Regions from separate parts of the Mesocryomonas fontinalis genome, predicted to be linked through region 4. Evidence: predicted binding sites of a transcription regulator. Region 4 holds the regulator's gene; each other region holds the start of a gene.
What was found. Region 4 encodes PhoB, which activates phosphate uptake and scavenging genes when phosphate is short. Its sites were predicted from a motif close to TGTCATNNANCTGTCAT; they were not measured.
Positions count from the first base shown of each region.

Region 1 (8,237 bases), on a different contig from region 4:
CCTTCGTATTTGATATGTTGTCGTTACCAGACGTTTACGCTGAACAGACTTAAGACCGAGTAAACGCCGGCAATGAAACACTGAATCGAATTGACGATTCCCCTGCCTGCACAGCCTTTTGAGTCCGCATGAAGGCAGGCGGGCAAGAACCGCCGTCGCACCGTTCAACCGCGTTCGTTCTGCTGCAAACAGTGACGCCCGCGCATCACTGCGCGGGCGTCGTCATTCTGGCAAGCGGTCAATTCACCTGCGCGATAACGCGCAGTCTACTCCCGCGATGGCGACCAGGCCGGGTCCGAGGCGTAGCCCGGCGTTCCGATCTTCTGCTCGTTCCGCCCGGTGAGGTCGATCGAGTAGAGCTGCGGGCCGGCGCCGCCCTGCGGATCACGGAAGAACATCAGGACTCGGCCATTCGGCGCCCAGGTCGGGCCCTCGTTGTGGAAGCCCGAGGTCAGGATGCGCTCGCCCGAGCCGTCGGGCCGCATGACGCCGATCTGGAACTGGCCACCGGTCTGCTTGGTGAAGGCGATGAGATCGCCGCGCGGCGACCAGACGGGGGTGGAGTAGGAGCCGTCGCCGAACGAGATGCGCTGCTGGCCGGAGCCGTCGGTGCCCATCATGTAGAGCTGCGGGCGCCCGCCGCGGTCGCTCTCGAAGACGATCCGCGAGCCGTCCGGCGCATAGGACGGCGCCGTGTCGATGGCGGTGGTCGAGGTCAGCCGCGTCGTGGCGCGCGAGCGCAGGTCCATCGCGTAGATGTTGGCATTGCCATCCTGCTGCAGGCTCATGATCACCTTCTGGCCGTCCGGCGAGAAGCGCGGCGCGAAGGTCATGCCGGGGAAGTTGCCGACAGCCTCGCGCTGGCCGGTCTCAAGCTGCAGGAGGTAGACCCGCGGCTCCGACTTGCCGAACGACATGTAGGTGATTTCCTGGCGGTTCGGCGAGAAACGCGGGGTCAGCACGAGGTCGGAACCATCGGAGAGATAGTTCACGTTGGCGCCGTCCTGGTCCATGATCGCCAGCCGCTTGACGCGGGCGGTCTTCGGACCGCTCTCCGAGACGAAGACGATGCGGGTGTCGAAATAGCCCTTCTCGCCGGTAAGCCGCTCGTAGATTGCGTCGGCGATGATATGGGCGACGCGGCGCCAGTTGTCGGGGGTGGTGTAGAACTGCTGACCGTCGAGCTGGGTGCCCGCGAACGTATCCCACAGCCGGAACTCGACGCGCAGCCGACCATCCGCCTCGGGCGTGACCTTGCCGGTGACGATCGCCTGGGCATTGATGACCGTCCAGTCGGCGAAGCGCGGCGCGGCATCCGGACCCAGATCCTTCTGGATGAAGGCGGACGGGTCGATCGGCTTGAACAGCCCGGTGCGGTTCAGGTCGGCGGTGACCACCTGGCTGATCTGCTGGCCGATCTTGCCGCTGGCCTGGAACGTGTTGATGGCGATCGGCAGCGGATCGACGTTGCCGCTGGTGATATCGATCTCGATGGCGGCGGACGCCGGCGTCAGCGTCGCTGTCGCACCAACGAACAGCGCCAGCGCAGCGAACAGCAGCTTGAGTTCTCTTTTCATGTCAGACCTTCATCAACTCGGGTAGAGGGAACAGCCGAGCGGGTCGACATGCGCCTCGATCTCGTGCCCTGCCGCGCCGCGACAAGGCCTCAGGTTCTCAATACATCGCGCTCGGGTCGAAATTCAGCGTCGTCTCTTCCCAGCCGCCGGCATACATCTCGGCCGGAAGGTTGAACGGGGCGCAGCGACGGATCGCGCGCACGGCCGCTTCCGCCGCGATCCGCTCGGCACCCGAGCCGCCCCCGCCGCGCACGATCTCCGGCGCGCCGACGAGGCCGCCGGACGGATCGAACTGGATCTTGATCGAGACCTTCAGCGAATCCGGCTCTGCACCACCCGCCGGCACGGAATAGCAGCGCCGCATCTGCTCGTTCAAAAGCCCCTGGATCTCGCCGAGCTGGCTGCGCGACAGCTTGGTGCCGGTCGTGCGCTCGCTGCCGAGCGAGGCCTGTTCGGTCGAGCGCTTGGCTCCGCCGCCGGCGGCCTTCTGCTTGTTGATCACGGCGGCCGCCATCGCCTCGAAGTCGGAATCGCTGTCGGCTTCGCTCGGCTTCTTGGAGTCGGACTTGTTCTGCTTGGCCGGCTTCGGGGTCTCGGTCTTGGTCTCCGCGGGCTTGGCGTCGGCGACCTTCACCGGGGTCGGCGGACGAGGCTTGGCAGCCGGCACCGGCACTTTCTCGAGCGCCGGCTCGGGCTTCGGCTGCTCTTCCGGCGTCGGCTCGGTCTTGTCCTCGGCGATCATCTCGGCGAGCGGATCGATCTCGGGCGTGACTTCCTTCGGCGGCGTCGGCTTCGCCGCTTCCTTCACCGGCTCAGGCTTCGGCTCGGGCGGCTTCGGCGGCGGCGGCGGGGCCTCCGCGACCTTCGGCGCCTCGGGCTCGGGCTTCGGCTCGACCTTCGGCTGCGCGACGGGTTTCGCGCCACCGGTCTGCGGGGTCACGTTGCGCGTCTTGTCGGGCGTCGGCGGGGTGTCGAGGTCCGCCTCGTTGTCGCCGGTGTTCTCCGCCGGCATCGGCAGCGTGGCCGGGCGCGTCGTCGGGGTCGGTGCCGGCTTCTCGGAGACCGGCGCCTTCTTCTCGCCCTTCACACCCTCGAACTGGTCCGACAGGATGATCTCGACCGGCAGCGCCTCGGCATAGCTCGCGTCAAGCGGCTTCGGGCCGGAGATCGACCAGAGACCCCAGGTGAGGAGCGCGACGTGCAGGACGGAGGATGTGACGAGGCCGGACTTCATAGCCGTTCGATCAGCTCGTGGTTTCGGTATCGGTGACGAGACCGATATTGGTGAAGCCGGCGGCCGAGATCAGCGCCATGACGCGGATCACGCTGCCATAGTCGACGTCCTTGGCGGCGCGCACGAAGATGCGCTCCTGGTAACCGGTCTTGGCGATCTCGGTGAGCTTGGAAACGACTTCGGCCTCGGCGATCTCGGTCTCCTGGATGAACACCATGCCGTCTCCGCGCACGGAGACGCTGATCGGCTGGGTCTCGGCGTTGAGCGCCTTCGCCGCCGTCTTCGGCAGCTCCAGCGGAACGCCGACCGTCAGCATCGGCGCGGCGACCATGAAGATAATGAGCAGCACCAGCATGACGTCGACCATCGGCGTCACGTTGATCTCGCTCATCGGCCCCCGCCCGCGGCGTCTGCGCCGACGGGAACCGCCCGATGCCGCTCCGCCTGTGGACATGCCCATATCGTCGGCTCCTTCGCCCTCGAAGCTCTACGCTCCGATCGTGTCAGCTTGAGAGCGCCGCAGTGGCGCTCGCGTGTCGTCGGGCGTTCAGCGCGCCGGGGTCTTCTCGTCGATCTGACGCGACAGGATCGCCGAGAACTCGTCGGCGAAGGCCTCGAGGCGCATGCCGAGCTTGCCAGCATCGGCCGACAGCTTGTTGTAGGCGATAACCGCGGGGATCGCCGCGACGAGGCCGATGGCCGTGGCGAGCAGCGCCTCGGCGATGCCGGGTGCGACGACGGCAAGGTTCGTCTGCTTGGAGGCAGCGATCGCCTGGAACGAGGTCATGATGCCGATGACCGTGCCAAACAGACCGACGAAGGGGCCGGCCGAGCCGACGGTGGCGAGGAAGCCGAGGCGCGACTCCAGGCTGTCCATCTCCCGCGCCAGGGTGACGTCCATCGCCTTCTCGATGCGGTTGTGCAGGCCGATCGGCGAGCGTGCGCCCTTCTCGAAGGACTTTTTCCACTCGCGCATGGCGGCAACGAACAGGGCACCCATGCCCGTCGTCTTGCGCTCGGAGAGGGTCTGGTAGAGCTCCTCCAGCGACTGACCGGACCAGAAATTGTTCTCGAACGTGTTCAGCTGACGCCGGAAAGCACCGAAGCGCATGGTCTTGTCGACGATGATCGCCCAGGTCCAGACCGAGGCCATCAGCAGCCCGAGCATCACCATCTTCACGATGAAGCCGGCCTGCCAGAACAGATCCCAAAGTCCCACGCCGTGCTCCGGAGCTGCCAAAGCGCTCTGCGCGATCTCGTTCATGCGATTGACCCTCGAATCGATGCCGCTGAAGCAGCCGTGCGGCCGTGTGGACCGCGATGCACCATCGTCGTCCCGGACCACCTGTCCGTTCCGCTGTTAGGCTCAGTGCTTCAGAAGACCCGCCATGCTCTAACAATTTGAATCAAGCGAAAGAATGGCAAGCGACATCAGCGCTTTGAGCCCGGCTATTCAAACAGCATTAACGTTAAGCAATCGTTGCGAATTGTTGCGGTGCCGTCACGGCAGCGGCAGCGGCCGCTCCAGAATGGCCGAAACCGCCTCGGGCATCCGGCGTGGTTTGCCTTCGGGCGAGATCACGGCGACCTTCACCTTGGCTTCCACCAGCATCGTTCCGCCTGCGAAAATCCGCTGGTCGAGAATGATCCGCGCGCCGCCGAGCAGAACCGTGCGCGTCTCGACGGTCAGCACATCGTCGATCCGGGCGGGCCGCAGAAAGTCGATCTCCATGTGGCGGACGGCGAAGGCCATCGGCTCGCCGAAGGCGCCCTCCGCCAGTTCGCGGTGGCCGATGCCCTTCAGCCGGAGGAAGTCGGTCCGTCCGCGCTCCAGGAAGTGCAGGTAGCGCGCGTGGTAGACGACACCGGAAAAGTCCGTGTCCTCGAAATAGACGCGCACGTCGAGCGCATGGCCGTAATCGGTCAGCCGTCCGGAAAGATGATCGGTCATGCCGCCGCAATAAGAGATCGCACGGGATTTGTCATGCCGGAGGGTGTCATCGCCCTGTCACGCAGAGCTGCTTAGGGACCACGACCTTTCCGCTATCCCGAGAGCAACGATGACCTTCCCGAAGACCGCATCCCTTGCCGCCTTGCTGCTGGCGTCCACCGCACTCGCGGCCGCGGCCGAACCCGTGTTCAACCGGATCGCCTCGTTTCCCGTCGCCAGCAACCTGCCGGAAGGCACCGACCCGAAGACCCCGACATCCTCGGAGATCGTCTCGGCCTCGCAGGACGGCATGACGCTGGTCTACTCCGACAGTCCGCATGGCGGCATCGGCTTCGTCGACATCACCGACCCGAAGGCACCCAAGGCCGGCGGCTACGTGAAGTTCGAGGGCGAGCCGACATCGGTCGCCTTCGCCGGCAGCAAGGCGCTCGTCGGCTTCCGGACATCGGAGACCAAGGCCAATCCGTCGGGAGAGCTCGGCGCCGTCGACATCGCCACGAAGGCGCAGAGCCCGGTCTGCGAACTCGGCGGCCAGCCGGACTCGGTCGCCGTCGCGCCGGACGGCAGCTTTGCCGCGATCGCCATCGAGAACGAGCGCGACGAGGATCTGAACGACGGTGCCCTGCCGCAGATGCCCGCAGGCTTCCTCGTCACCGTACCGCTCTCCGCCGACGGCACGCCGGACTGCGCGGGCCTCAGGAAAATCGAGATGACCGGCCTTGCCGAAATCTCGCCCGAGGATCCGGAGCCGGAATTCGTCGACATCAACGCCAAAGGCGAGATCGTCGTCTCGCTGCAGGAAAACAACCATATCGTCATCGTCGACGGCAAGACCGGCACGGTGACCTCGCATTTCTCGGCCGGCAGCCTCGCACTTGAGGGCGTTGACACGGCAAAGGACGGCAAGCTCGACTTCTCCGGATCGGTCGAGGCGCGTCCGCGCGAGCCCGACACCGTCAAATGGCTGAAGGGCGACCGCATCGCCGCCGCCAACGAGGGCGACTGGAAGGGCGGCACGCGCTCGTTCACGATCTACAACCGCGACGGCAGCATCTCCTACGAGTCCGGCCCGTCCTTCGAGCAGGCCGTCGCCCGCCTCGGGCATTTCCCCGACAAGCGCGCCGACAAGAAGGGCATCGAGCCCGAAGGCTTGGCCACCGGCACTTTCGACGGCGAGGATTTCCTGTTCGTCCTCTCCGAGCGCGGCTCGGTCGTCGGCGTCTATAAGGACACCGGCAATGAGCCCGTCCTGACGCAAATCCTGCCGTCGGGCATCGCGCCGGAAGGCGCGACGACCATCGCGTCCCGCAACCTTCTCGTCACCGCCAACGAGAGCGATCTCGTCGAGGACGGCGCAGCCCGCTCGCATGTGATGCTCTACGGGCGCGCCGAGGGCACGCCCGCGTATCCGCAGATCGTCAGCCAGGACGTCGACGGCAAGATCCAGGGTTTCGGCGCCCTCTCCGGCCTCGTCGCGGCGGACACGCCGAACCAGTTCTATGCGATCAGCGACTCCGTCTATTCGTCGGCGCCCAGCATCTACACCGTCGACGCATCCCAGAAGCCGGCGAAGATCACCGCCACCACCGTCGTCACCCGCGACGGCAAGCCGGCCAAGAAGCTCGACCTCGAGGGCATCGCGCTCGACGGCAAGGGCGGCTTCTGGCTCGGCAGCGAGGGCAACACCGAAAAGGAAGTGCCGCACGCGCTGCTGCACGTCGACGCCAAGGGCGCGATCATCGAGGAGATCGCCTTTCCGAAGGAGTTGCTGGATGGCGAGACCCGCTTCGGCACCGAGGGCGTGACCCTCGTCGACGGCAAGATCTGGCTCGCCATCCAGCGGCCGTGGAAGAACGACCCGAAGAACCAGACCAAGCTCGTCTCCTACGACCCGGCCGCCAAGACCTGGGGCGCCGTGCTCTACCCGCTCGATGCAGCCGAAGACGGTCTGTGGACCGGCCTGTCCGAGATCACCGCGCATGGCGACCACGTCTACCTGATCGAGCGCGACAACGGCATCGGCCAGACCGCCAAGCTGAAGACGATCACCCGCGTCGCCATCGCCGACCTCAAGCCTGCGCCGCTTGGAGGCAGCCTGCCGGTGGTGAAGAAGGAACTGGTGCGCGATCTGTTGCCGGCCCTGAAGTCGGCGACCAACGGCTATGTCGTCGATAAGGTCGAGGGCCACGCGATCGATCAGGACGGCCTGATGACCATCGTCACCGACAATGACGGCGTCGACGACTCGTCGGGCGAGACGCTGTTCTTCCAGGTCGGCAAGACGACGGAGAAGTCGGCGTCGCTGAACTGAGCAAAAGACCGGGCGCTAGAGCATGCTGCGATTGGGTAGACTTGCCCAATCAAAGAAAGATGCTTTCGTTTCAGAGAGATAGAGCGTCCTTTGTGCATCCAATTGGATGCACGGGGTCTAGCAAGCACGGCGTTTCACCGCCAACCTCACCGCTCGTCATCCTCGCGCGCCAGCGCGGGGACCCATGCCTCGGCGTTGCCGCGCCGGTTCGGTACCGGAGCAGCGCGGCCCCGTCATGGCATGGGTCCCCGGGGCCAAGGCCCCGAGGATGACGAGGCGAACGGAGAGCGCGAACCTCAACCGCCGAAAGAGGAAGCCGCCAGCAAAGGCTTTCATTACCGCTTCATCGCGCCGCCCCGCCCCAGCCCTCAAATCAATCAACGTCCGGCGCATCTTCGAACAGCGTCGTCTGCGCGCCTTGCCAGCCCTGCGGAACCGCGAGGCCGATGTGGCGGAAGGCGTGGGCGGTCAGCACGCGGCCGCGCGGCGTCCGCTGCAGGAACCCCTGCTGCAGGAGATAGGGCTCGACGATGTCCTCGATCGCATCGCGCGGCTCCGACAGGGCGGCCGCGATGGTTTCGATGCCGACCGGGCCGCCGCCGAAGTTCAGAGAAATCAGGTCGAGATAGCGCCGGTCGAGCTGGTCGAGGCCGAGGCTGTCGACCTCGAGCCGCGTCAGTGCGGCATCGGCGATCTTGCGGTCGACGATGCCCTCCTCCGCCACATGGGCGAAGTCGCGCACCCGGCGCAGCAGGCGCCCGGCGATGCGGGGCGTGCCGCGCGACCGTCGTGCGATCTCGCGGGCACCGTCGTCTGACAGCGACAGCCCCATGATCCGGGCGCCGCGCTTGACGATCAGTTCGAGCTCCTCGACCGTATAGAAGTTCAGCCGCACCGGGATGCCGAAGCGGTCACGCAACGGCGTCGTCAGCAGGCCGACGCGGGTGGTGGCGGCGACAAGAGTGAATTTTGCGAGGTCGATCTTCACCGAGCGCGCCGCCGGCCCCTCGCCGATGATGAGGTCGAGCTGGAAATCCTCCATGGCGGGATAGAGGATTTCCTCCACCGCCGGGTTCAAGCGGTGGATCTCGTCGATGAACAACACGTCGCGGTCTTCGAGATTGGTGAGGAGCGCCGCGAGATCACCCGCGCGGGCGATGACCG
Region 1 covers NZ_JBUZWG020000001.1:580,362-588,598, reverse strand. The annotation lists gene tolB (Tol-Pal system beta propeller repeat protein TolB) at 267-1,577, opposite strand; gene tolA (cell envelope integrity protein TolA) at 1,675-2,811, opposite strand; gene tolR (protein TolR) at 2,822-3,271, opposite strand; gene tolQ (protein TolQ) at 3,359-4,066, opposite strand; gene ybgC (tol-pal system-associated acyl-CoA thioesterase) at 4,313-4,762, opposite strand; gene ACZL02_RS02685 (esterase-like activity of phytase family protein) at 4,872-7,073, shown strand; gene ruvB (Holliday junction branch migration DNA helicase RuvB) at 7,447-8,237, opposite strand, start outside.
Region 1: the regulator PhoB is predicted to act here: its motif matches at 4,807-4,823, upstream of ACZL02_RS02685 (esterase-like activity of phytase family protein).

Region 2 (8,237 bases), on a different contig from region 4:
CCGATGTCTTCCGGGCGGTCCATCGGCGTCGCGCCAAGAAGGTCGGCGGCACGGCGGGTCTCGATCAGCACGTCGGCCTGGCTGGCGAAGCCGTTCGCCGGCGTCAGCGGACCGTCGCCATGGACGAGGGACAGCCAGGCGACCTTGCCGTCATCCTCGAACTTCGCGACGTAGAGCGTCCCCTCGTCGAGGAGATCCATGTTCGCAGCGCGATCGTCCGGATTGTACTTTCCGGCGGTGACGAACTTGTAGACGTAGTCGAAGCGCTCGTCGTCGCCGAGATAGAAGACAACGCGGCCGTCGCGGCTGACGACGTTGTCGGCGCCTTCATGCTTGAAGCGGCCGAGTGCCGTGCGCTTCTTCGGGATGGAGTTGGGGTCGTTGACGTCGACCTCGACCACCCAGCCGAAGCGGTTCGGCTCGTTCGGCTCCTTCGAGACGTCGAATCGGTCGTGGAACTTGCCCCAGGAATATGTGCCCTCGGGAATGCCGAGGCGCTTGTAGTTCGCAGCCTCGGGATGCCCCTCCGGCAACGAGCCCATGAAGTAGCCGTGGATGTTCTCCTCGGCCATGATGTAGGTGCCCCAGGGCGTCACGCCGCCGGCGCAGTTGTTGATCGTGCCGAAGACCTTGCGGCCGCTCGCATCGGCGGATGTCTGCAGGCGGTCATGGCCGGCGGCCGGACCGCTGATGGCCATCTCGGTCGTCGACATGATGCGCCGGTTGTTGGCGCCGTCCCGGACGACCTGCCATTTGCCGTCGACCTTGCGGATCTCGACCACCGTCCCGCCATGGGCCGCCATCTCGACATCGACGCGGTTCTGGTCGGGGTCGGAGATCTCGATCTTCGAAAGCGTCTGGCCCGGGTTCTTCTCATCCGGCGACTGGACGATCTTGACGATCCCGGGGAACATCAGGTGCTCGTTGGTGTACTCGTGGTTCACCACGAGATAGCCGTGCTCGGACGAGCCGTCGATCGGGATGTAGCCGACATAGTCGTTGTTGTAGCCGAACTGACGGGCTTGGGTTTCCGGCGTCTGCTTCGTCGGATCGAACTCCGGCGAATCGGCGAAGAGGCCGTCGCCCCAACGCAGGAGGATATCCGCGTCGTAGCCCTCGGCGACGTGATGGTGCGCGTCGATCCCGGCCTCGACTTCCTTGAAAGTGAAGCGGGACCCGGCGCCCTCGGCACGTGCGTCGTCGGCAGCGACCAGCGCCAGCGGGCTCACCGTCGCGGCAATCGCGGTGGCGGCCAGCGAACCGCGCAGGAAGTCGCGACGGGAAAAGCGCACCGCGATGATCTCGCCCATGGTGCGGTTCGACGTCGGATTGTGGCCTTCGCCCTCCTCCGCTTCCAGCTGGCTGGTCCGGAAGACGCCTTTCACGGTCGAATCGGTCATGGTCGAGGTCCTGTACACGGGGTGGGGACGGCTCGAAATTGATTGCCCTGCGGCATCCAGTTTTGAACCGTTCCAGGGACGCTTACGGGTGCAAGATCACAGATCGATGACAATGCGCGCCGCCGCTCGCTGCGACGGCTGCAGGTTGTCGAGCAGGCCGCCAAGGCTGGGATCACTTCGCCGACAATGACTGCAATGCTCGACACCTTGCTGTCCTTCACCGTAATTCGCATGCAACATCAGGCGATTATCAGTATTCTTTTACTCTTCCACAATCACCCTGGTTCAACTTTAGATTTATAAGGCACTATGACGCACGTAATAAAAATATATAGATCCTCTTTTCTGTCATGATTTCATACATACATTGGTCGCGCGGACCGGGCCCCTCTGATTTAGGCTTAGCCTTTCTCATGTCGGACCGCATCGAGCGCGCTCGGTGCAGTTTTATGGCCTGTTCGTAAACGCACCAAACGCGCTGGGTACCTCTCACACGCAGCAGGACTGCGTCACATTTGGAGAAACCTTGATGTGCACCGTTTCACGACGCCGATTTCTGACGGCGACGGCAGCTTCCGCCGTCGCTTTGCCGACCGCTCTTCAGGCGAGGGAAGCCGGCAATGCCGCTTCCATTCTGCCGCCGGCACCGGTCAAGGACGGCAAATCCGCACTCAACCCAGAGCAGGCGCTGCAGCTTCTCAGGGACGGTAACGACGCCTTTCTGCGTGACGAACTGGTTTTCCCGAACCGCAGCGAAACCCGCCGCCTGGAGCCTGCGAAGGGTCAGGCGCCGTTTTGTGCCTATGTCTCCTGCTCCGACAGCCGCGTACCGCCGGAACTGCTGTTTGGCCGGGGCCTCGGCGAACTGTTCATCATCCGCAATGCTGGCAATACCGTCGATACCGTCGCGATGGGCTCGATCGAGTATGCCGTGGCGGTGCTTGGCGTACCGCTGGTCGTCGTGATGGGACACGAGAGCTGCGGGGCGGTGAAGGCGGCGATGGAAGTGGTTGAGAAGAACGCCCGCTTTCCCGGACAGATCGACAACATGATCGAGCCGATCATTCCCGCGGTGCTGGAAGCCAGGGGGCAGGAAGGCGACGCGACGGAGAACGCGGTCCGCCAGAATGTCCGCCGCGTCGTCCGGACGTTGCGGGAGGAGAGCGATCCTTTGCTGCTGAAGCCGTTGAAGGAAGGACGCATCAAGATCGTCGGCGCCTACTATCACCTCGACACGGGGGTGGTGGATTTCTTCGACCAGGCGTGAAGTATCGGAGCCGCGCTGCGGGGAGCGCGGCTCCGAGACCCTCTTCGTCGCGGCGTCTGGACGCCGGTCGCTTTCGTCAGACGGCGACCTGCCGTCCCACCTCGGTGAAGTCGATCTTGCCGGTGCCGAGGAGCGGGATCTTGCCGACGACCACCTTCGACGGAGCCATCAGGTCGGAGGCATTGCGTGACTTCAGGAAGCGGGCGAATTCCAGCCGATCGGCATTCTCGGCCTCGGTGAGAAGCACGATCGCCTCGCCCTTCTTGGCGTCCTTCACCACGGCGGCCGCCGACGCGGCCCCGGGCCAGAACTCCGCCGCGAGGGCCTCGAGTGCCGCCAGCGAGACCATCTCGCCGCCGATCTTGGCGAAGCGCTTGGCGCGGCCGAGGATCTTCACGAAGCCCTCGGCATCGATGTCGACGACGTCGCCGGTATCATGCCAGCCGTCGACGAGGGTCTCCAGCACGCCCGGATTTTCCTCGCGGAGATAGCCCAGCATGACGTTGGGTCCGCGGACGTGCAGCCGGCCGCCGGTTTCCACGCCATCGACGGCCTCGAGACGATGCTCCATGCCCGGCATCAACTGGCCGACCGTGCCGGGCCGGTTGAACAGCGGCGTGTTCAGCGCCACCACCGGCGAGCATTCGGTGACGCCGTAGCCCTCCAGCAGCCGGACGTCGAACTTCTCGGACCAGACCTTGCGGGTGGACTCCTTCACCGGCTCGGCACCGGAGAAGACGTAGCGCATCGAGCGGAAGTCATAGGCGTTGGCGGTGCGGGCATAGCCGGCAAGGAAGGTGTCGGTGCCGAACATGATGGTCGAGTTCGAGTTGTAGGCGATCTCCGGCACGATCCGGTAGTGCAGCGGCGACGGGTAGAAGTAGACGGGCACGCCGTGCGTCAGCGGCAGGATGGTCGCCGCGGTGAGGCCGAAGGAGTGGAACATCGGCAGGATGTTCAGCACCTTGTCCGACCGGTCGAACGAGATGCGGGCCGCCGCCTGCGCGGCATTCGCCAGCATGTTGCGGTGACTGAGGACGACGCCTTTCGGCTTGCCTTCCGATCCCGAGGTGAAAAGGACGACCGCACCGTCGTCAGCCTTTGCCCGGCTGGCGATCCGCTTTCTGCCGAGGAAGCCGGAGAGCTTGTCGAGGAAGCCGATGCTCTCCCGGACGTCCTCGAGCCAGACGATCCTGAACTCCGCCGACAGGGCGTCGACCAGCGGCTGCAGCTTGCCTTGCTCGACGAAGGCCTTCGAGGTGAGGATGGTCTCGGCCCGGCAAGCCCGCATGCCGGAGGCGACGTTGGCGGCGCCTGCGGTGAAGTTCACCATCGCCGGCACTTTGCCGGAGCGGGTCAGCGCCAGGAAGGTCACGAGTGCGCCGATCGAGCTCGGCAGCATCAGCCCGACGGAGGACTGCTTGCCCAGCAGGGCATCGAGCTTGCGAGCGAGGACGGCGGAGGAGACCAGCAGCTTGCCGTAGGACATGCGCCCTGCCCGCGGATCCTCGGCGGCGTTCGTCGACATGCCGAACTTCCGCGCCGCATCCACCACGGCGCGTGCCACGGTGCGATCGGTGTCGGAGGAATCGACGACCGTCCGCGACATCAGCTCGTAGAGCGCCGCGCCGGCACTGGCGCGGCGGCGGGCACCGCGCAGGGCCGGGTCCACGCTGATCGTCTGCGGCTCGCCGACCGTGACGACCACCTTAGGAAAGAGCTGGCGCCGCACCTGGGTGTCCTTCATCCGCGAGAAAGGCGAGCGCTCCAACCCGTCGATCCGCACGGGGACGACGCTCGCGCCGGTCTTGTCGGCCACCATCGCCGCACCGTCATAGACCTTCATCAGGCTGCCGGTGACCGAGATCCGGCCCTCGGGAAAGATCACGACCGGATCGTCGCCCTGGATGGTCCGCACCAGCGTGCGCGTCCCCATCGGCTTCGTCGGGTCCATCGGCAGAGCGCGGGTGGCATTGAGGAACGGCTTTGCCCACCAGCGTTGGGCGATCTCGGTGTTGACGGCGAAGACCGGGTTCAGATCGGTCAGCGCAAGCGCCAGCGGTCCGTCGAGGAACGAGGTGTGGTTGGGCGCGAGGATCATGCGGTTGCCCGCCTTGGCGACGTTGTCGAGGCCGCGCACTTCCATGCGGTGGAAGACGCGGAAGTACATCGAGGCCACATCATAGAGCGGCTTCGTCGGCAGCTTGATGAACATCAGCACAGCCGCGGCGAGATTGAGCACCGCGAGGATGGCGAGGATGGCGGGAACCGACAGGCCCGCTGCCTGGCCGGCCGCGACGGCGATGCCCGCCAGTGCCATTCCGACGGCGGAGAGGATGTTGGAGCCCGCCACGGTGCGCGCCCGGCGACGGCTGTCCGACCAGGCCTGCAGAGCGGCCGCCGACGGAACGGCGACCAGCGCGCCGGAGAAGGCGATGCCGGCGAGATCGACGAGCGATCGCAGGCCACCGGCGCCCGCCAGCAGTCCCGGGGCGGCTGTGCCGTCCATGAACCAGGTGGACCAGGCGAGATCGGCCGAGAAACCGGCCATCAGGAGCGCGCCGAGCGGCACGGGAAGCAGCACCACCCGCCCCTTGACGAGGGCAGCAGCGACCGCCGAGCCGACTGCGACCGCTATGGCGAACGTCGCGATGCAAAGCGTGACGGCACTCTGCTCGCCGCCGAAGGAGTCGCGGACGAGCACGGGCAGGATGGAGAGGCAGACCGCGCCGATCGTCCAGAACCAGGCCTGCATCGCGGCGACGGTGAACAGCCGGTTGTCGAGCCGGAGCGCCGCGACCTCATGCCAGGTCGAGCGGAAGATGTTGGGGTCGAGCCGCGCCGTTAGGTCGCCAGCGCCGGTGCGCGGGATGGCGAAGCTGCACGCCCAACAGGCGATGGCGAGGACGCCGATGGCCGGCCCGACGAGGCTACGCGCCGCTTCTGTTCCCGACAGGAGGCCTGCGCCGACGGTGCCCGTCAGGATCGCGAAGAAGGTCGCGCCCTCGATCCAGGCATTGGCGCGGGGCAGGTCCTCGGGGCTGAGGTGATCGGGAAGGATGCCGTATTTGACCGGACCGAACATCGCCGAGACGACGCCGAACGCGAAGAGCGCCCCGAACATCAGCGGCAGCGAGATCAGATAGAGCCCGGCGACGGCAACCGCCGCAGCCCCGATTTCGGCAAGCTTCAGGTGGCGGGCGACCAGCGCCTTGTCGTTCCGGTCGGCGATCTGCCCGCCCAGCGCCGACAACAGCACGAAGGGCAGGATGAACACCGCGCCGGCGAGCGGCACCAGCGCAGCACCGCCCTCTCCCGCCAGGCCGAACAGGATCAGCAGCACGACGGCGTTCTTCAGGAAGTTGTCGGTGAACGCCGAGAGTAGCTGCGTGACGAAGAGCGGCAGGAACCGCCGCGAGCCGAGCAGCGAGCCCGGTATCGGCTGGGGAACCGCCGGCTGGCTCCCTGACGCCACCTCGATCGAGGCAAGGTCGTCATAGGGCTGGGTCGAAAGCGCGGACTTGATGGCGCTGATCATGGGTGCTATCCATCTTTGAGCACGGTTCATTATTGAACATTGCTCATATCTATACGAAGCGCCAGTGCGTGCAAGCGCAAAATTGAACGTCGTTCAAAAAACCAGGGTATGGCATGACGGTCGCGGAAAAACGCGAGGTGCTGCGGGTCAGGCTCGTCGATGCGGCGGTTCAGGCTGTCGAAAACGGCGGGATGTCCTTGCTGCGCGTGAAGGATGTCGCGCGGGTCGCCGGCTGCTCGCTCGGGCAGGTCTATACGTTCTTCGAGGACATCGATGCGGTGATGGTCGCCGTCAATTCGCGTACCATCGCCGAACTCGATGTCCATCTGGGTCGGAGCGCGCTGTCCCTTGGTTCGGTGACGCCGACGGGCGTGCTCGTGTCGCTGGCGCACGGGTACCTCGACTTCGCCCACACCCGCCGCCATGCCTGGGCCGCGCTGTTCGAGCGCGCCGCGGTCTCCGGCAAGGCCGCGCCCGAATGGCACCGCGCCGAGCACCTCGCCCTTGTCGCACGCATCATCGTCCCGCTCCGCGCGCTGCTGCCGTCCTGGTCCGAGGACGCCACCGCCGAACTCGCGCTGTCGATGTTCTCGATGGTGCACGGCATCGTCTCGATCGGACTGCAGGAAACCGTGGTCTCGGTCCCGCTCGCCCAGCTCGGACGCCAGCTCGAAACGGTCATCGACGCAACCTGTCGTGGCCTTGGTCGATAGGCGAGACTTGGGTCGATAAGCGAGACTTGGGGCGCCGCGCGTCCGTAAGGACGCACAAAGAACGCTCTTTGTCTTTGAATCTAGGACTCAGTTGCCGGTGACGGTCTGCAGGGAGCCGCCGAGATTGCGGCCGACATCCTCCAGCCGGGTTCCCAGGCGCTCGCGCTCGTCCCGGCTGACGATCGCGCCGGGCACGCTAACCGCCGCGCCGATGGCGGAGCCGACGCCCTGCGCCGTGCCGATGGCGGTGGCCCCGATCGTGTCGGCAAGGCTGAGGCGCGTATCCGACACCTTGTCGCCGGCGATCAGCCGCGCCCCGATGGCCTGCACAACATCGGCGCTCTCGGCGAATTTGGTGTGGTTGAGGCTGTCGCCGGCCCGGACCTGCGTCAGGTCCACGACGTCGATGCCGCGCTTGTCGAAGGCCGCCTGCACGTCGGGCTGCGTGAGGTCCACCGATCCCAGGCGCTGGACGCCGCCCGCCAACCGCCGAGAGACGAGAAGCGCCCGATCGTCTTGCGAGGTGAAGATGGTGATCCGCGCCTGTTGCGGGCCGATCTCGTCGAGCTGCTCGCGGAAGACGTCGACGTCGAGATCGGGCGAGGCGAGGACGATGTTGCGCAGCTTTTCCGGCAGCTTGCCCTGGCGGATCGCTACCTGCTGCAAGGCCTCCATCGCCAGCCAGCTGCCCATCGAATGGGCCATGATGGTGATTTCCCCGACACGGGGATCGTTGCCTGCCTGCTCGATCAGTGATTCGAGGGCACGGCGCGAGTAATTCGCGCTTTCGCGGTCGTACAGGTAGCCGAAGATGCTGCCCTTCGACGGCCAGGTGAACAGCACGGGCGCGGCGTTGACGCGGGTGTCGTGGCTGATCTGGGCGAAGCGCATGACCGCTTCCTCGTAGGTCGAGTTGAAGCCATGCACGAAGATCAGCAGTCGGCCTTTTGGCCCGGCAATGCGGCGAAACCAGTCGACCGACCCCGCCTTGTCGAGCGGCTCGACCTTCAGCGCCACGAACTCGGTGGCGGGATTGCCCGGGTTGCGCTTGGGATAGATCACCGCGCCGGGCTTGCGGACGCTGTCCGGCGGAATGGAGACGACGATGTTCTCCATGGTGAGGCCCGCGCCCCGCTCGCCTGAGAACACCACGCCCGGCACGTCGGAGCGGGCGCGCGTCGTGGCCACCAGCATGTCGACGACATGGGCCCCCGGAACCGTCGCGGCCACCGGCTGCAAGGTCGCATAAGGGCGGGACGCACAGCTCGAAAAGCTCGCGGCAAGGGCAAGCCCGACGATCAGCAGGAATCTGGGACGAC
Region 2 covers NZ_JBUZWG020000002.1:302,617-310,853, forward strand. The annotation lists gene ACZL02_RS06550 (PhoX family protein) at 1-1,400, opposite strand, end outside; gene ACZL02_RS06555 (carbonic anhydrase) at 1,930-2,667, shown strand; gene ACZL02_RS06560 (acyl-[ACP]--phospholipid O-acyltransferase) at 2,744-6,106, opposite strand; gene ACZL02_RS06565 (TetR/AcrR family transcriptional regulator) at 6,319-6,918, shown strand; gene ACZL02_RS06570 (alpha/beta hydrolase) at 7,006-8,237, opposite strand, start outside.
Region 2: the regulator PhoB is predicted to act here: its motif matches at 1,496-1,512, upstream of ACZL02_RS06550 (PhoX family protein).

Region 3 (5,998 bases), on a different contig from region 4:
TTGCTGCCGATGTCGCCGATCTCTTGGAGAAACAAGGCGATGACTGGGAAGAGCGGGCCAACGCCATCCTGCGGGAGGCGCTGGTAGCGGCGTAGCTCACTCCGCCGCCTCCTCGTAGCCCTTCGGCCCACCATCCCCGACATGCCCTTCGGCGCGCCGCGTCTCGCAGTGGTCGGTGTCGGAGCAGACGAACATCCGTCCGCCGCGGTCGTCGGTGATGACCTCGTCGAGATAGGCGCCGGTGCCGCCGCAGAGCGCGCAGGGTTTTTCGAAATGCTGGATCTCGAACGGGTGATCCTCGAAGTCGAGGCTGACGACGTCGGTGAAGGGCGGCAGGGCGTAGATCCGCTTCTCGCGGCCGGCGCCGAACAGCTGCAGCGCTGGCGAGCGGTTCAGCTTCGGATTGTCGAATTTCGGGATCGGCGAGGGATCCATGACGTAGCGCCCCTCGACCTTGACGGGATAGGCGTAGGTGGTCGCGATGTGGCCGTGCCGGGCGATGTCCTCGTAGAGCTTCACGTGCATCAGCCCGTATTCCTCCAGCGCGTGCATGACCCGCGTCTCGGTCTCGCGCGGCTCAAGGAAGCGCAGCGGCTCGGGGATCGGCACCTGGTAGACCAGCGTCTGGTTCTCCGTCAGCGCGGTCTCGGGGACACGGTGCCGGGTCTGGATGATGGTCGCGTCCGCGGTCTTCGTCGTGGTGGCGACGCCGGCGGTCTTCTGGAAGAAGGCGCGGATCGAGACAGCATTGGTGGTGTCGTCGGCGCCCTGGTCGATGACCTTCAGCACGTCGTCTGGCCCGATGATCGCCGCCGTCACCTGCACGCCGCCGGTGCCCCAGCCGTAGGGCATCGGCATTTCCCGGCTGGCGAACGGCACCTGGTAGCCGGGAATGGCGATCGCCTTCAGGATCGCCCGGCGGATCATCCGCTTCGTCTGCTCGTCGAGATAGGCGAAGTTGTAGACGGGAAGGGCTGCGGTCATGATGCCGGACCTTGCTGGGAAGCGTCGGGGAGGAGGCGGAGATGAGCGGCTGGATCGTGCTCGGCGAACTGGTGGTGATCCTCGGCGGCCTCGTCGCCGCCTGGTATTTTCTCGGCCCAGGCGCGCGCTAGGACCGGGCTCATTCCGCCGCGTCCTTCATCTCGCTCGCGGATGCCGCATGCTCGGCGCGCATCCGGCGGACGAGGTCGAGCTCGGCCTGGAAGTCGACGTAGTGCGGCAGTTTCAGGTGCTCGACGAAGCCGGTGGCGGCGACATTATCGGAATGGGCGATGACGAATTCCTCGTCCTGCGCCACCGCAACGCGCTCCTCGCCGAACTCGTCGGCCCTCAGCGCACGGTCGACGAGGCTCATCGCCATCGCCTTGCGCTCGGACTGGCCGAACACCAAACCGTAGCCGCGTGTGAACTGTGGCGGTTCCTTCGCCGAGCCCGAGAACTGGTTAACCATCTGGCATTCGGTCAGGCGGACGCGGCCGATGGTGACGGGGAAACCGAGCTCGGGCATCTCGACCTCGACATCGACGAGACCGATGCGGATCTCGCCGACGAAAGGATGCGTGCGGGCAAAGCCGCGCTGCGTGGAATAGGCGAGCGAGAGCAGGAAACCCTCATCGCCCCGGGCCAGCGCCTGCAGGCGGAGGTCCCGGCTGGCGGGAAAGGAGAGCGGTTCGCGGGTGAGATCGCCGGGTTCGGCATCGCCAGCCGTTCCATGTCCGACGGCGCCGTCTTCGCGCTCGCCGGCGTCAGCGTCGGGTCTTGCACCGGTGGCGGGCGTGACGGCGCGTTGGTCCGGCTCGATCAGCCCTTCGTCGCCCAGAAGGTCGGTAACGCGCGGACAAAGCCCCCCGTCGCCGGACAGTGCGCGGCGCAGCCCGGCTTCGACTGGCTCGTCGCTGGCCATGGCCGGGTCGATCAGGCGGTGGGTGTAGTCGAAGGTCGGCCCCAGCAGCTGCCCGCCCGGCAGGTCCTTGTAGGTCGCCGAGACCCGGCGCTCGATCGCCATCCTGCCGGTGTCGACCGGCACGGAGTTGCCGAAGCGCGGCAGCGTCGTGCGGTAGGCGCGGAGCAGGAAGATCGCCTCAATCAGGTCGCCGCGCGACTGGCGCACGGCCATGGCGGCGAGCTCGACGTCGTAGAGCGAGCCCTCCGCCATCACACGGTCGAGGCCGAGCGCGAGCTGGCCGGCGATCTGCTCGAGCGTCAGGGCCGGAACGTCGCGGGCGCCGCGGCGGCGGTCGGCGAGAAGTCGGTGGGCATTCTGGATGGCGGCTTCGCCACCCTTGACGGCGACATACATGTCAGGCGCTCCGGATGCGGGTGGTGCGCGGCAGGCCGAGTGCCTGGTTTCCGGCGACGAGCAGCACGTCGATGCCGCGCGGGAACAGCGCCTGGTTGATCGCCCAGTCGGCGAAGAAGGCCGGCGTCAGCCCGCGCGGGCGGATCGACACTGAGGCTTCGATGCCGGGGCCGGTCAGCGTCAGCGGGGCGCCGGTCGCAAGATCGTCCAGCACCAGGATCAGCGTGGTCGAGCGGTCGGGATAGTCGGCGGTGCCGAGCGCGAAGTCGGAGAGGTTGGGAAGGTCGGCGCCGGCGCTCGCGACGGCGAAGCGGGCCTGGCCCGGTGCCTTCACCTGGATCGCGCCGGTCTGGAAGCCGATCCACTGGACGACGTCCGGCGCCTGGCGCAGCGAGGCGTCGAGCCAGACCGGCGTGTCGTAGTCGGCAAGCGCTGCGAGGATGCTGGCCGCTGCCGGGGCGAGGGCGCCGGGCGCCTTGACCCGCGCGCCGAGCTCGACCGCCGTGCCCGGCCGCGACAAGGCCTGCATCACACCGGCGAAGATCGCCTGGCTGTCGAAGACCGGGTCGGTGAAGCCGCCGTCGATGCCGGAGGCGGGTAGGCCGGAGCCGGCGCGTCCGGAAGCGGGAATGCTGTTCGTGGGCTTGTCCATCAATCGTCTCCGCGTACGACGGTGAAGAAATCGACCCGCGTCGCCTGGGTCTCCTCGGCGGCCTTGCGATCGTCCTCGGCCTGAGCGGCAAGGACCGGACCGACGATCCGAGCCTCGATCGCCGCGCGCCAGTCCGGCCGCTGCCAGGCGGCATCGAGCGTGGCGGCAAGCCGCGCCTTGTCGGCGTCGCGCCCGAGCACCATCGCGTGGCCGACCTCGCCCGAGGCAAGGCGCACCGTCGCGCGGGTGACGCTCGCCTCGCCGAGGTTGAACGGCGCACCGCCACCGCCGATGCGGCCGCGCAGCATCACCAGCCCGGCATCCGGGCCGCGCACCGGCAGCGCCGCCATGCCGCCGCTGATGGAACGCCAGCCTTCTGCCAGCACCGGCGTTGCGGCGGCGGCAAAGGCGCCGATGGCCCGCTGGCGGGCCGCCGTTGCGTCGGTGTCGGGGATGGCGTTGCTCTCTTCGATCATCTCGCCCTCGGTTGTCTCTTTGTTTTCTGCGCCGTCATCTGCGAGAAGTTGTCTATTTGTATAGACATCTATATCTCTTTCCTGATATCTACACCCCGAGACGTGACAGGACAATGACGCGTGAAGGTTTCTCGGCGGGCGCAGGAAAGGATCAGGCATGATCGGGGGCGAAGAAGGGATCGCGCGTTGGCGCAGCGTTGCCGACGGCATCCGCACGCTGATCGCCGATGCGGCGGGCGCGATGGAGAAGTTGCCGGTGGAAGCCGAACTCGCCGAGCGTTTCCAGGTCAACCGCCACACCGTGCGACGGGCCATCGCGGCGCTTTCGGCCGAGGGCCTGGTGCGCGCCGAACGGGGGCGCGGCACCTTTGTCGACCGGCTGCCGGAGCGCCTCGCCTATCCCGTCGGCGCCCGCACGCGGTTCTCCGAGAACATCACCAGCCAGTCGCGCCAGCCGGCCGGGCGGCTGATCGCCTCCAAACGCGAGGCTGCAAACGCCCGGATCGCCGCGGCGCTGAAAATCCGCACCGGTGCGCCGCTGCACCGGCTGGAGACGCTGAGCGTCGCCGACGGCGTGCCAATGTCGCTTGCCACCTCCTGGTTTCCGGCCGAGCGCTTTCCCGGCATCGTCGCCGCCTATGCCGAGAGCGGCTCGATCACCCGGGCGCTCGCCGCCGAGGGCGTCGCCGACTACCGCCGCCAGGAAACCCGCGTCACCGCATCACGGGTCACCCCCACCGACGCCGAGCATCTCGGCTGCCCGCGCGACGCGGTGGTGCTGGTGACCGATTCGGTGAACTGCGATCCCGACGACGCGCCGATCCAGCTGTCGCTGGCGCGGTTTCTGGCGGAGCGGATCGAGCTGGTGTTCCGGACGTGAGAACCATCGACGGCCAGGCGATGGCGATCGGCCACCCCTGCGATCCCGCCGGGGCATCGGTCGAGGCGCGACGCCGGGGGACGGATGCTCTCGGTTGCCGCGCGATCAGGGCTCCCGTTGCGGCTGCCGAAAAGCCGGGCCCAGCGTTACGTCGGCCTGTCCCGAAGGATCAGCCGGGGGCGTAGCCGAACTGCCGCTCGACGTCGGGATCGAGTTGCGACCACACGAAGGCTTCATCCGCCGGCGACAGGGGCTCGTAATGCCGCTCGACGAAGCGGTTGAACCCGTTGCCCTTGTAGGATTGGAGGACTTCGAGGTCTCCCGACGGGGCGCGCTGAAGAAGATTGCCGACCGCCGAAAGGACGGTGTCGGGGGCGGAGGTCAGGAGCGCCTGGTCGAGCAGGCACAGACTGGCGCTGCGCGTTCCCAGTCCGCTCCATGCGTGTAGCTTGGCAGTCCGCTTGCGCAGCGGATTGGCAAACCGCCGGCCGGTCGCGGGATCGCGCTCGTGCAACATTTCCCGGTTGTACATCGGATGGCGCTCATCGATGCCACCGACCTCGTGATCCCAGTAGCTGTGCCATTCCGCGCGGATGAAGTCGGAGAAGGGCATGGCCTTGAGATCGGCATGCGCGTGCCAGGGCTGCCGGTAAAGGCTGCGGATCCAGTCGACCGGATGACGCGCGACGACGCAGACTAGGACGTCGCTCGGAAACAGGATCTGATCCGGTACGAACCAATGCTTGAAGCCGTAGCGATCGGTGATGGTCTCCCAGCCGAAGTTGGCGGCGAGCAGTTTGGTGAGGACATTCGTTCCGCTGCAGCGCTGCCCGAAGATCTGGATCTGTCGCACCGGCCGGGGCGAGGCCTGATGGATACGCAGCCCCTTTGCCGGCGTCTGCCAGCCCTTGCCAGCCTCTTCCATTTCGTTCGTTGGCAGGCTTATCGACAGCATCGGGTCCACTCGTCTGATCGCTGCTCTGTCGAAGGACAATTCGCGATTGCATAGGTCCTCCCCATCAAGGAAAGACGCTTTGAAATCAAGGTAGCAGGAGACCCTTTGTGCCTTTCTCCAGACGCATGGCACGCCAGCCAAAGCTCTCGGAAAGCCCTTCGGAAGGGCTGCATCAGGCAGGCATCGGCCGACGCGTTCGCGGCAGCCGCGCGTTCCTACAGCCAGATCGGGTTCGACCAGGCCTGCTTTCCCGCCGCGTCCATCACCACCACGCGGCACCAGTCGCCGGCGAAGCGTTCGACGGGGAGGTCGGCATGGGTGATGCCGGGGCCGCCACGGTATTCGGCGCGGGAGCCGCGGCCGACGAGGGCGATGCCGGCGGCAGGGTCGCAGTCGACCGAGAGCATCTTGCCGGCGACCGCGATGTCGGTGATCACCGGGCCACGCGAGGAGTAGAAGGCGCCGGCCTTGATCGCGGCGAGGAGCACTTCCGGCTCGTTCGCCTCGGCCTTCACCATCATCCAGCCGCCGAGCGCGTCGTCGATCCTGAAATGCGCGTCGTCCGCGGCATAGCCTGTGAGGCGGAACCCTTCCGAGAGAAGCGCGTCGAGCAGCGCGGTGCCGTCCGGCCGGTCGCATTCGATGTGGCAGCCGGTATTGTAGACCTCCACGGCATGGGCGATGCCGGCCATCTGCCGACCGTCCTCGATGGTCAGCTGTGACCATTGCGGAT
Region 3 covers NZ_JBUZWG020000005.1:49,044-55,041, reverse strand. The annotation lists gene ACZL02_RS13470 (hypothetical protein) at 1-95, shown strand, start outside; gene ACZL02_RS13465 (alpha-D-ribose 1-methylphosphonate 5-phosphate C-P-lyase PhnJ) at 97-984, opposite strand; gene ACZL02_RS13460 (carbon-phosphorus lyase complex subunit) at 1,124-2,302, opposite strand; gene phnH (phosphonate C-P lyase system protein PhnH) at 2,304-2,954, opposite strand; gene phnG (phosphonate C-P lyase system protein PhnG) at 2,954-3,430, opposite strand; gene phnF (phosphonate metabolism transcriptional regulator PhnF) at 3,588-4,310, shown strand; gene ACZL02_RS13440 (hypothetical protein) at 4,480-5,406, opposite strand; gene ACZL02_RS13435 (PHP domain-containing protein) at 5,481-5,998, opposite strand, start outside.
Region 3: the regulator PhoB is predicted to act here: its motif matches at 3,533-3,549, upstream of phnF (phosphonate metabolism transcriptional regulator PhnF).

Region 4 (8,237 bases):
CTTCGGCCGAGCATGAGAACGGATCGGCTCATCGAACTTCTTGCAAGCGACGTGGCGGTGCATAGCCGTTTCGGTGCGACCGTCCTCAAGGCGGCAAGCCTCAGCTTCGTGCTGGCGGCAGTCGTCTTTCTCTCCATGCTGCGCGTTCGTCCGGATCTCGACGCCGCCGTCGGCACGGCGCGCTTCCTTTTCAAGTTCGCCGTGACCGTGCCGCTCGCCGTGGTCGCCGTCGGGTTCCTCGACCGGGTCGGACGGCCCGCGGCTCCCGCTGGCCCATGGCCGTGGCTGTTGGCCGGCGTGGCGGCGATCGTTGCCGCGGGTGTCGGATGGGAGCTTGCCGTCTCGCCCCCGACCGAATGGGCGGCCCGCCTCGTCGGAACGAAGGCTCGCTACTGCCTCCTGTTTATTCCGCTGATCGCGGCAGGTCCTCTGGTCTGCCTGATCGCAGCCCTTCGGCAGGGAATGCCGGAGCGGCCGGGCCTTTCGGGTGCGGTGGCCGGTCTCGCCTCCGGCGCCATCGCGGCGGTGCTCTATGCAACCCATTGCCCCGACGACAGCCCCCTGTTCGTTGCTACCTGGTACACGCTTGCCCTGTGTGTCGTGGCCGCCTGCGGCTTCGCCTTGGGTCGACGGTTCCTGCGATAGCAAGTGCTCGCGTCCGCAACATCGAGGCGTTGCGGTTCGAGGTCGAACGTCCGCCTGTCCAATCTCGCAGCCGTAAGCCGGCGATCCGTAATTCACCTTGGCTCGCTTCTTGAACTCCGAGCTCGCCGTAGAGCGAACTGATCTTGATGTCTTGAGCGGACGCAGATCCATCGAGGCTGTCTTGAAGCGAAAGGACAGCACGCAGCCTGGTCTTCAGCTCGGCACCGAACGGGCCGGCCAGCTGCGACGTTGGCTTTCACAGGCGGGCTCTCCTTTAAGCTGTGAGCACCCCCAGCACACAGCATGCACGGGAGCTCGCCGGGAGCGTCTTCTCGTGGTAGCCCACTTCCCACTTCCACGTTCGCCGGCTGCCTTTTGCAACAGTCGCGCCGCTTGTGATTACCAGGAGCCGGAGATGGGTTGGCGAGCAATTGCGATGCGGGGGGCGTTCGCGCTGGCCGCCATCCTGTATGCCGAAGCAGCGTTGGCCGAGCCATCTTCGGGCCGTTACGGTCCGCTGCTTCTCGCCGTTCGTGCGGGCGAAGTGTATGGCGTTTTCTCGGAGGGCCGCGTCGGCAACGGGGATGAAGCCGCCCCGCAGTTCAGTTGCCTGTTCCTTCTCAAGGGCAAACTGAACAACGAACGGGCGGAGGTCGAGACTTGGTTCCCGAACGAAGCCGAACGCATCTCCGGCGTCCTCGACCTCGGTGCCGTCCCGAGCCTCAAGCTGACCGAAAACCATGGCGGCTGCCTGATGACCTCGGGCGACATGACGGCCGAGCCTTATCCGCTCGGTGCCGAAGACAGGCGCCCCGAATGGATCGGTGCAGGCCTTGTCACCGCGCAGAAGGCGGTCCTGCGGCCGGGGCCGCAGGACGACCCGAAACGGACGCGACCCTATCTCGTCGAGCTCGATGCCTTCGCCGTCCTCGAGCAGCGTGACGGCTGGGTCCGCGTCGCCTTCGTGGGCACCGACGGTCCGCCGACAACCGGGTGGCTGCGCAGTGACGAGGTTGCGGCGAGCATCGCGGCTGCACCATGAGCACCGCCAGCGATCGACGGCGGCAGCGGCGATGGTGGATACCGCGGATGTTGCCGGTGGCGGCATTGGTCTTCCTTGCCCTCCTGCCCGAGGGCCGGCTGCGCTGCGACAGCCCTTACCTGACGGAGCGCAGTCCCGACGGACGCTGGAGCCTCACCGTCTGCGGCCGTCCGATGTTCTTCGCCATGCCGGGCGGCGGAAGCGATGCGCCCGGCTGGATCGTTCTGAGGGACATGGAGGGTGGGATCCGCGGCGTTTCCAGCCTAACCATGCTACAGCTCTATGGCGGCGCCGCACCTGGCTTCGAGGTTGAATGGCGTCCCTCCCACGTGGTCAAGCCGATGGTCCTGGACCTCCCCCTCGACGCGGCGACAGGTCGCCTCGAACGCTGGTGGACAGATCGCATCTGGCGCCTTCGGGCGCTGTTACGTTTCACCCCGAGCGACGAGGCCCTGCAGTGACCGGAACCTGCCTTTCCAAGACATCCCTTGTGGTGCTCGTCGGTCTCCTGTCCTCCCAGTCAGCTTGGGGACAGAGCGCGACCCCGGTTCTCGTCGGCGGGGAGAGCGACCTCGATGCCTGCGCCAGCCTCGGTCAAGTCGTTGGCCTCGATCCGGCCGGCGACAACTTCCTGGCCGTGCGCTCCGGGCCGGGTTCAGAGAACGCCGAGCTGGACCGTCTGGGACCAAAGCGCCTCGTGACGGTCTGCGACGAACGCGGCGACTGGCTCGGTGTCGTCTATGCCCCGGAGGGATCCAATGAGAATTACGGATCCAATGAGAATTGCGGCATGGGCTCACCGCAGGTCGAGCGCAGACCCTATCGCGGCCCCTGCCGCTCGGGCTGGGTGCACCGACGCCATCTCGAGATCGTCGCCGGCTGAAATTGCCTGAGGGAGACTTGGAACCGTGCGCTTCTTGAAGAGTCTGTGGCGCCGCGTCGAGGCCGAGCTTCCCGCCGCCGAGGGACCTCGGCCGACGACATTGGACAGCCTGGCCGATGGCGGAAACCCAATCCATCGGTTGATCGACGAGATGCGGCTGCCGCGGCACGAACTGCGCCGGGACGTCGAACGGCGGCTGGGCACGCGCCCGGACCCATTTTACCGATCGGACGTGATCGTGTTGGACGAGGCGATCGCCTTGCCGGGCGCCATGGCGCCATGGATAGCCCGTTCGGACCCGGGCATCCCGCCTCAGTTTCCGATCGCCCGCTTCTCGACCCTCATCTGGTTCGAGGACGATGCGCATGCCAACCTTCGCCGCACGGCCGCCCATCTGGAGAGGCAGCTCGGATCTGCGCGGATCGGAAAGCAGTGGAACACGCTCGTCGCGACGTGGCAGTTTGGCGTCGCGGAAGTCGGACTGATCGCCTGGCCCCTCGAATGGCAGTCGCGCGGTCTCCAGAACGACGCCGAGGATCGCGAACCGCGCTTGCGGTTCGCCTGCCACATCAACGTCACCACGGGCTTCCGCCTGCCGTTAAGCGAACGCGAACGGGACTGGGTCGCGGGCCTCCAGCCGATACGATTCAATGGATCCGTCGGCACCGCCCGCATGGCGAGGGCCGGCACCTCGGCGCCCTACGACACGGAACTCGAATACGCGCGTGATCCGGAGGCGTTTGCCTCTACGTGGCAGGGTTCACTCGGCCTGTCGCTTGGCGACGCAGCGCTGATCGTCGTCTCCAACCAGCTCTTCGTAGTGCCCCGCGCAAGCGTCCTTGGCCTCGAGGTCCTGCGGCTGACCCCTGCCAAGGGTGGAGGCGGATCGTCGCTTCTCGCCCGTTGCCGTACGCAGGCGGCGGGCCGGGACACGCAGAGCATATTCCTCGCGCAGGCATCCGATCCGGACGGAATGACCGGGCTCGGCCACGAGTTGGCGCGCCGCCTTGGATGTCCCGTAGAGATCGGGGCATACTTTCCGGATGCGTGATGACGACCTGCGGGGAGGGGGGATTAATGACGACAACCACGCGGTGGATGCTGTGGGCGGCGTTCGTGACCGCCTGCATTCTGATCTACTTGTGCCTGTAGCAGTCCCCGTAACCCAATCGCTGGCTGAGCCTCCTCGAACAGCAGGAATGTCGGCTTTTGGCGGACTTTTCCCAAAAGCCGACCGATGGCTTTCCACCCCAAGCTGCCTTCGCACCCCAGCCCTGACAGAGCTCGATGGGCGACCGTCATATACCTTCGCGGCGCCGCGCCTTGACGGGTTTAGCCCTCGCTTGCCTGACGCTCGGCCAGCGCCATCTTGCCGTCGTCGTCGGTGCTGCGCTGCAGGGTCGGAACAACGGCGGCGAAGTGTTCGTCGAACGAGTAGCCGGCGCCGCGGACGGTGCGGACGGGGTCGCGCTGGCGGCCGCGGTTGATGGCCTTGCGCAGGCGGCCGATGTGGACGTCGACGGTGCGTTCGTCGACGTAGATGTCGCGGCCCCAGACGCCGTCGAGCAGCTGCTCGCGCGAAAACACCCGGCCGGGCGAGATCATGAAGAACTGCAGCAGCTTGAACTCGGTCGGGCCGAGCTTCAGCTCGCGGCCGTTGCGGTAGGCGCGGTGGTTGGCGCGGTCGAGCTTGATGTCGCCGGCGGTGAGGTGGTCGGAGAGCTTCTGCGGGTTGGACCGCCAGAGCAGGCTGCGCACCCTTGCCATCAGCTCGGCCATCGAGAACGGCTTGACGAGATAGTCGTCGGCGCCCGTCGTCAGCCCTTGGATCCGCTGCTTCTCCTCGCCGCGGGCGGTGAGCATCAGGATCGGCAGGCGCTCGGTCGCCGGCCGGCCGCGCACCCGGCGGCAGATCTCGACGCCGGAAATGCCGGGCAGCATCCAGTCGAGGATGATGAGGTCGGGCGTCTGCTCCTTCAGCCGGAGATCGGCCTCGTCGCCATTGTCGATGACTTCGACGGTGTAGCCCTCTGCTTCGAGATTGTAGCGGAGGAGGACGCCGAGGGCTTCCTCGTCCTCGACGACGACGATGCGCGCGTTCATCGGCTTGTCCCTAGATGTTTCCGGCCGGCGGCGTGGCATCCTTGACGCCATCCTTGACGCCATTGCCGACCCCGATGGTCATCGATGGAGTGGTGTCACCCTTCGGCCGCTCGGATTCCATCTGCGCACCGGTCTTAATGTAGTAGATGGTCTCGGCAATGTTGGTCGCGTGGTCGCCGATGCGCTCGATGTTCTTGGCGCTGAAGAGAAGATGCGTGCAGGCGGTGATGTTGCGCGGATCCTCCATCATGTAGGTCAGCAGCTCGCGGAAGATCGACGTGTACATCGCGTCGATTTCCTCGTCGGCCTCGCGGATCGCCTGGGCGCGGACGTGGTCGCGGCTGGCATAGGCGTCGAGCACTTCCTTCAGCTGCTCGATCGCCAGCTCCGACAGATGCTCGATGCCACGCACCAGCTTGATCGGCTGCTGGTGCTCGTGCACGGCGATGACGCGCTTGGCGATGTTCTTGCCGAGGTCGCCGATGCGCTCGAGATCGCTGGAGATGCGGATAGCGCCGACGATCTCGCGCAGGTCCTGCGCCATCGGCTGGCGCTTGGCGATGGTCATGATGGCGCGCTCGTCGAGCTCGCGCTGGGCGGCGTCGAGCAGCAGGTCATCCGCGACGACCGACTGGGCAAGGCCCCAGTCGCTGTTGATCAGCGCGGCGACCGACCGCTCGACCATGCGCTCGGCCTGGCCACCCATCTCGGAAATCCGCCGGACGATGAACTTCAGTTCCTCGTCGTAGGACGTGACGATGTGCTCGTCCATGGTTCGTCTCCCTGTTCTCAAGTGGCGCAGCGGCCGTCGCGGCACCCGAAGGTCGCGACGAAACCCCGCGGTTTCATTGGGACGTCGCGCTGCCGGGCGGGCGCGCGCCGGTTCAGCCGAAGCGGCCGGTGATGTAGTCTTGGGTGCGCTTGTCGTCGGGGTTCTGGAACATCTTCTCGGTCGGGCCGACCTCGGCGATGTTGCCGAGGTGGAACATCGCGGTCATCTGCGAGACGCGCGCGGCCTGCTGCATCGAGTGCGTGACGATGACGATCGTGTAGTTCTGCTTTAGCTCGTCGATCAGCTCCTCCACCTTGGCGGTGGCGATCGGATCGAGAGCCGAGCAAGGCTCGTCCATCAGGATGACCTCGGGCGACACGGCGATCGCCCGGGCGATGCAGAGGCGCTGCTGCTGGCCGCCGGAAAGCCCGGTGCCGGCCTCGTCGAGCCGGTCCTTGACCTCTTCGTAGAGGCCGGCGCGGCGCAGGCTGGTGACGACGATCTCTTCCAGGTCGGTCTTCGACTTGGCGAGGCCGTGGATGCGCGGGCCGTAGGAGACGTTCTCGAAGATCGACTTCGGGAACGGGTTCGGCTTCTGGAACACCATGCCGACGCGGGCCCGGAGTTCCACCACGTCGATGGCGGGGTTGTAGACGTCCTCGCCGTCGAGGGTGATGAGGCCGCCGACCTTGCAGTGGTCGATCGTGTCGTTCATCCGGTTGAGGCAGCGCAGGAAGGTCGACTTGCCGCAGCCCGACGGGCCGATCAGCGCGGTGACCTGGCGGTCCTGGACGTCGAGGCTGACGCCATGCAGCGCCTGCTTGGCACCGTAATGGACGGTGACGTTCTCGCCCTTCATCTTGATCGGACGGTTTGAATGCACGGCGGGACCTTTATTGAGTGTCGCTTGAATATTTTCCATCATTTCTGTCCACCGTTCTACCAGCGACGCTCGAAGCGCCGCCGAAGGATGACGGCTGCAAGGTTCATCGCAGCCAGGAAGAGAAGCAGGATCATGATGGCGCCGGACGTGCGTTCCACGAAAGCACGTTCCGCCTCGTTCGCCCACATGTAGATTTGCACGGGCAAGGCGGTCGAGGCGGCCATCGGCGAGGACGGCACGTCCGCGACGAAGGCGACCATGCCGATGAGCAGCAGCGGCGCGGTCTCGCCGAGCGCGTGCGCCAGGCCGATGATCGTGCCGGTGAGGATGCCGGGAGCGGCCAGCGGCAGCACGTGCTGGAACACCATCTGCATCTTGGACGCGCCGAGGCCGAGGGCGGCGGCACGGATCGACGGCGGCACCGCCTTGAGGGCGGCACGGGTGGCGATGATGATCGTCGGCAGCGTCATCAGGCTGAGCACCAGGCCGCCGACCAGCGCGGCGGAGCGGGGCATGCCGAAGTAGTTGATGAACACCGCAAGGCCGAGCAGGCCGTAGACGATCGAGGGGACCGCCGCGAGGTTGTTGATGTTGACCTCGATGAGGTCGGTCAGCTTGTTCTTCGGCGCGAACTCCTCGAGGTAGATCGAGGCGGCGACGCCGATCGGCAGCGCCAAGGCGAGGACGATCAGCATCATGTAGGCCGAGCCGATCAGCGCGACGCCGACGCCCGAGGTCTCCGCGCGGCTCGAGCCGCCGAAGGTGAACAGGCCCCAGTTGAAGCGCTGCTCCAGCTGGCCGGCTTCCTGCAGCTGATTGATCCAGCCGAGCTGGCGGTCGTTGATCGGCCGGCGGCTTTCCTCGACGGTGTTGTCGAACTGGCCCTTGACCGAGCTGTCGACCTTCGAGTCCGCGAACACCCAGAGATCGCGGGTCTGGCCGATGATCGTCAGGTCGTTCATCACCTCGTTGCGCAGCTGGACGCGCACGCCCTGCGAGACGAGGGCGGAAGCCTGCTTCACGGCGGCCTTGTCGTTCGGGTCGATCTTCAGCGCCGCGACGATGGCGTTCTGCGCCAGCCGCGGATAGTTGGCCATCATCAGCGCCTTCTCGTCCTTGCCGCCCGTGTTCTTCGGGTCGACGATAGACTGCTCGAAGGTGATGGGCAGCCGGATCTCGGTCTGGAAGAAGGCGGTATAGCCCTTCGACACGACGCTCCAGAGCAGCAGCACCAGGAAGGCGAGACCGATCAGGATGGCGATGATGCCGTAGATCTTGAAGCGGCGCTCGGCGGCGTAGCGCTTCTTGATCCCGATGTCGCGACGGGGGGCGGCATGGCTCGGCGCGCGGGCGCCGTCGACGGTCGCGTCGGTCATTCGTACTGCTCCCGGTACTTGCGGACGATGTAGAGGGCAAAGATGTTGAGGCAGAGCGTCACCGCGAAGAGGGTGAGGCCGAGCGCGAAGGCCACCAGCGTCTGCGGCGAGTTGAAGACGAGATCGCCGGTCAGCTGGTTGACGATCTTGACGGTGACCGTGGTCATCGCCTCGAACGGGTTGATGGTGAGGTTGGCGGCGACGCCCGCGGCCAGCACCACGATCATCGTCTCACCGATGGCGCGGGAGGCGGTGAGCAGCAGCGCGCTGACGATGCCGGGCAGCGCGGCCGGCAGGATGACGCGCTTTACCGTCTCCGAGCGCGTCGCGCCAAGACCGAGCGAGCCGTCCCGCAAGGATCCGGGGACGGCGGTGATGATGTCGTCCGACAGCGAGGACACGAAGGGGATCAGCATGATGCCCATCACCAGGCCCGCGGTGAGGATGCTCTGTGCCTGGATGAAGCTGGTGTAGTCGCCGGTGACGAGACCGTGCAACTGGCTCGACATGTCGCGCAGGAAAGGTCCGACGGT
Region 4 covers NZ_JBUZWG020000003.1:244,135-252,371, reverse strand. The annotation lists gene ACZL02_RS09305 (NrsF family protein) at 13-645, shown strand; gene ACZL02_RS09300 (hypothetical protein) at 980-1,687, shown strand; gene ACZL02_RS09295 (hypothetical protein) at 1,684-2,148, shown strand; gene ACZL02_RS09290 (integron) at 2,145-2,570, shown strand; gene ACZL02_RS09285 (hypothetical protein) at 2,671-3,621, shown strand; gene phoB (phosphate regulon transcriptional regulator PhoB) at 3,903-4,673, opposite strand; gene phoU (phosphate signaling complex protein PhoU) at 4,684-5,445, opposite strand; gene pstB (phosphate ABC transporter ATP-binding protein PstB) at 5,558-6,367, opposite strand; gene pstA (phosphate ABC transporter permease PstA) at 6,385-7,704, opposite strand; partial or broken gene pstC (phosphate ABC transporter permease subunit PstC) at 7,701-8,237, opposite strand, start outside.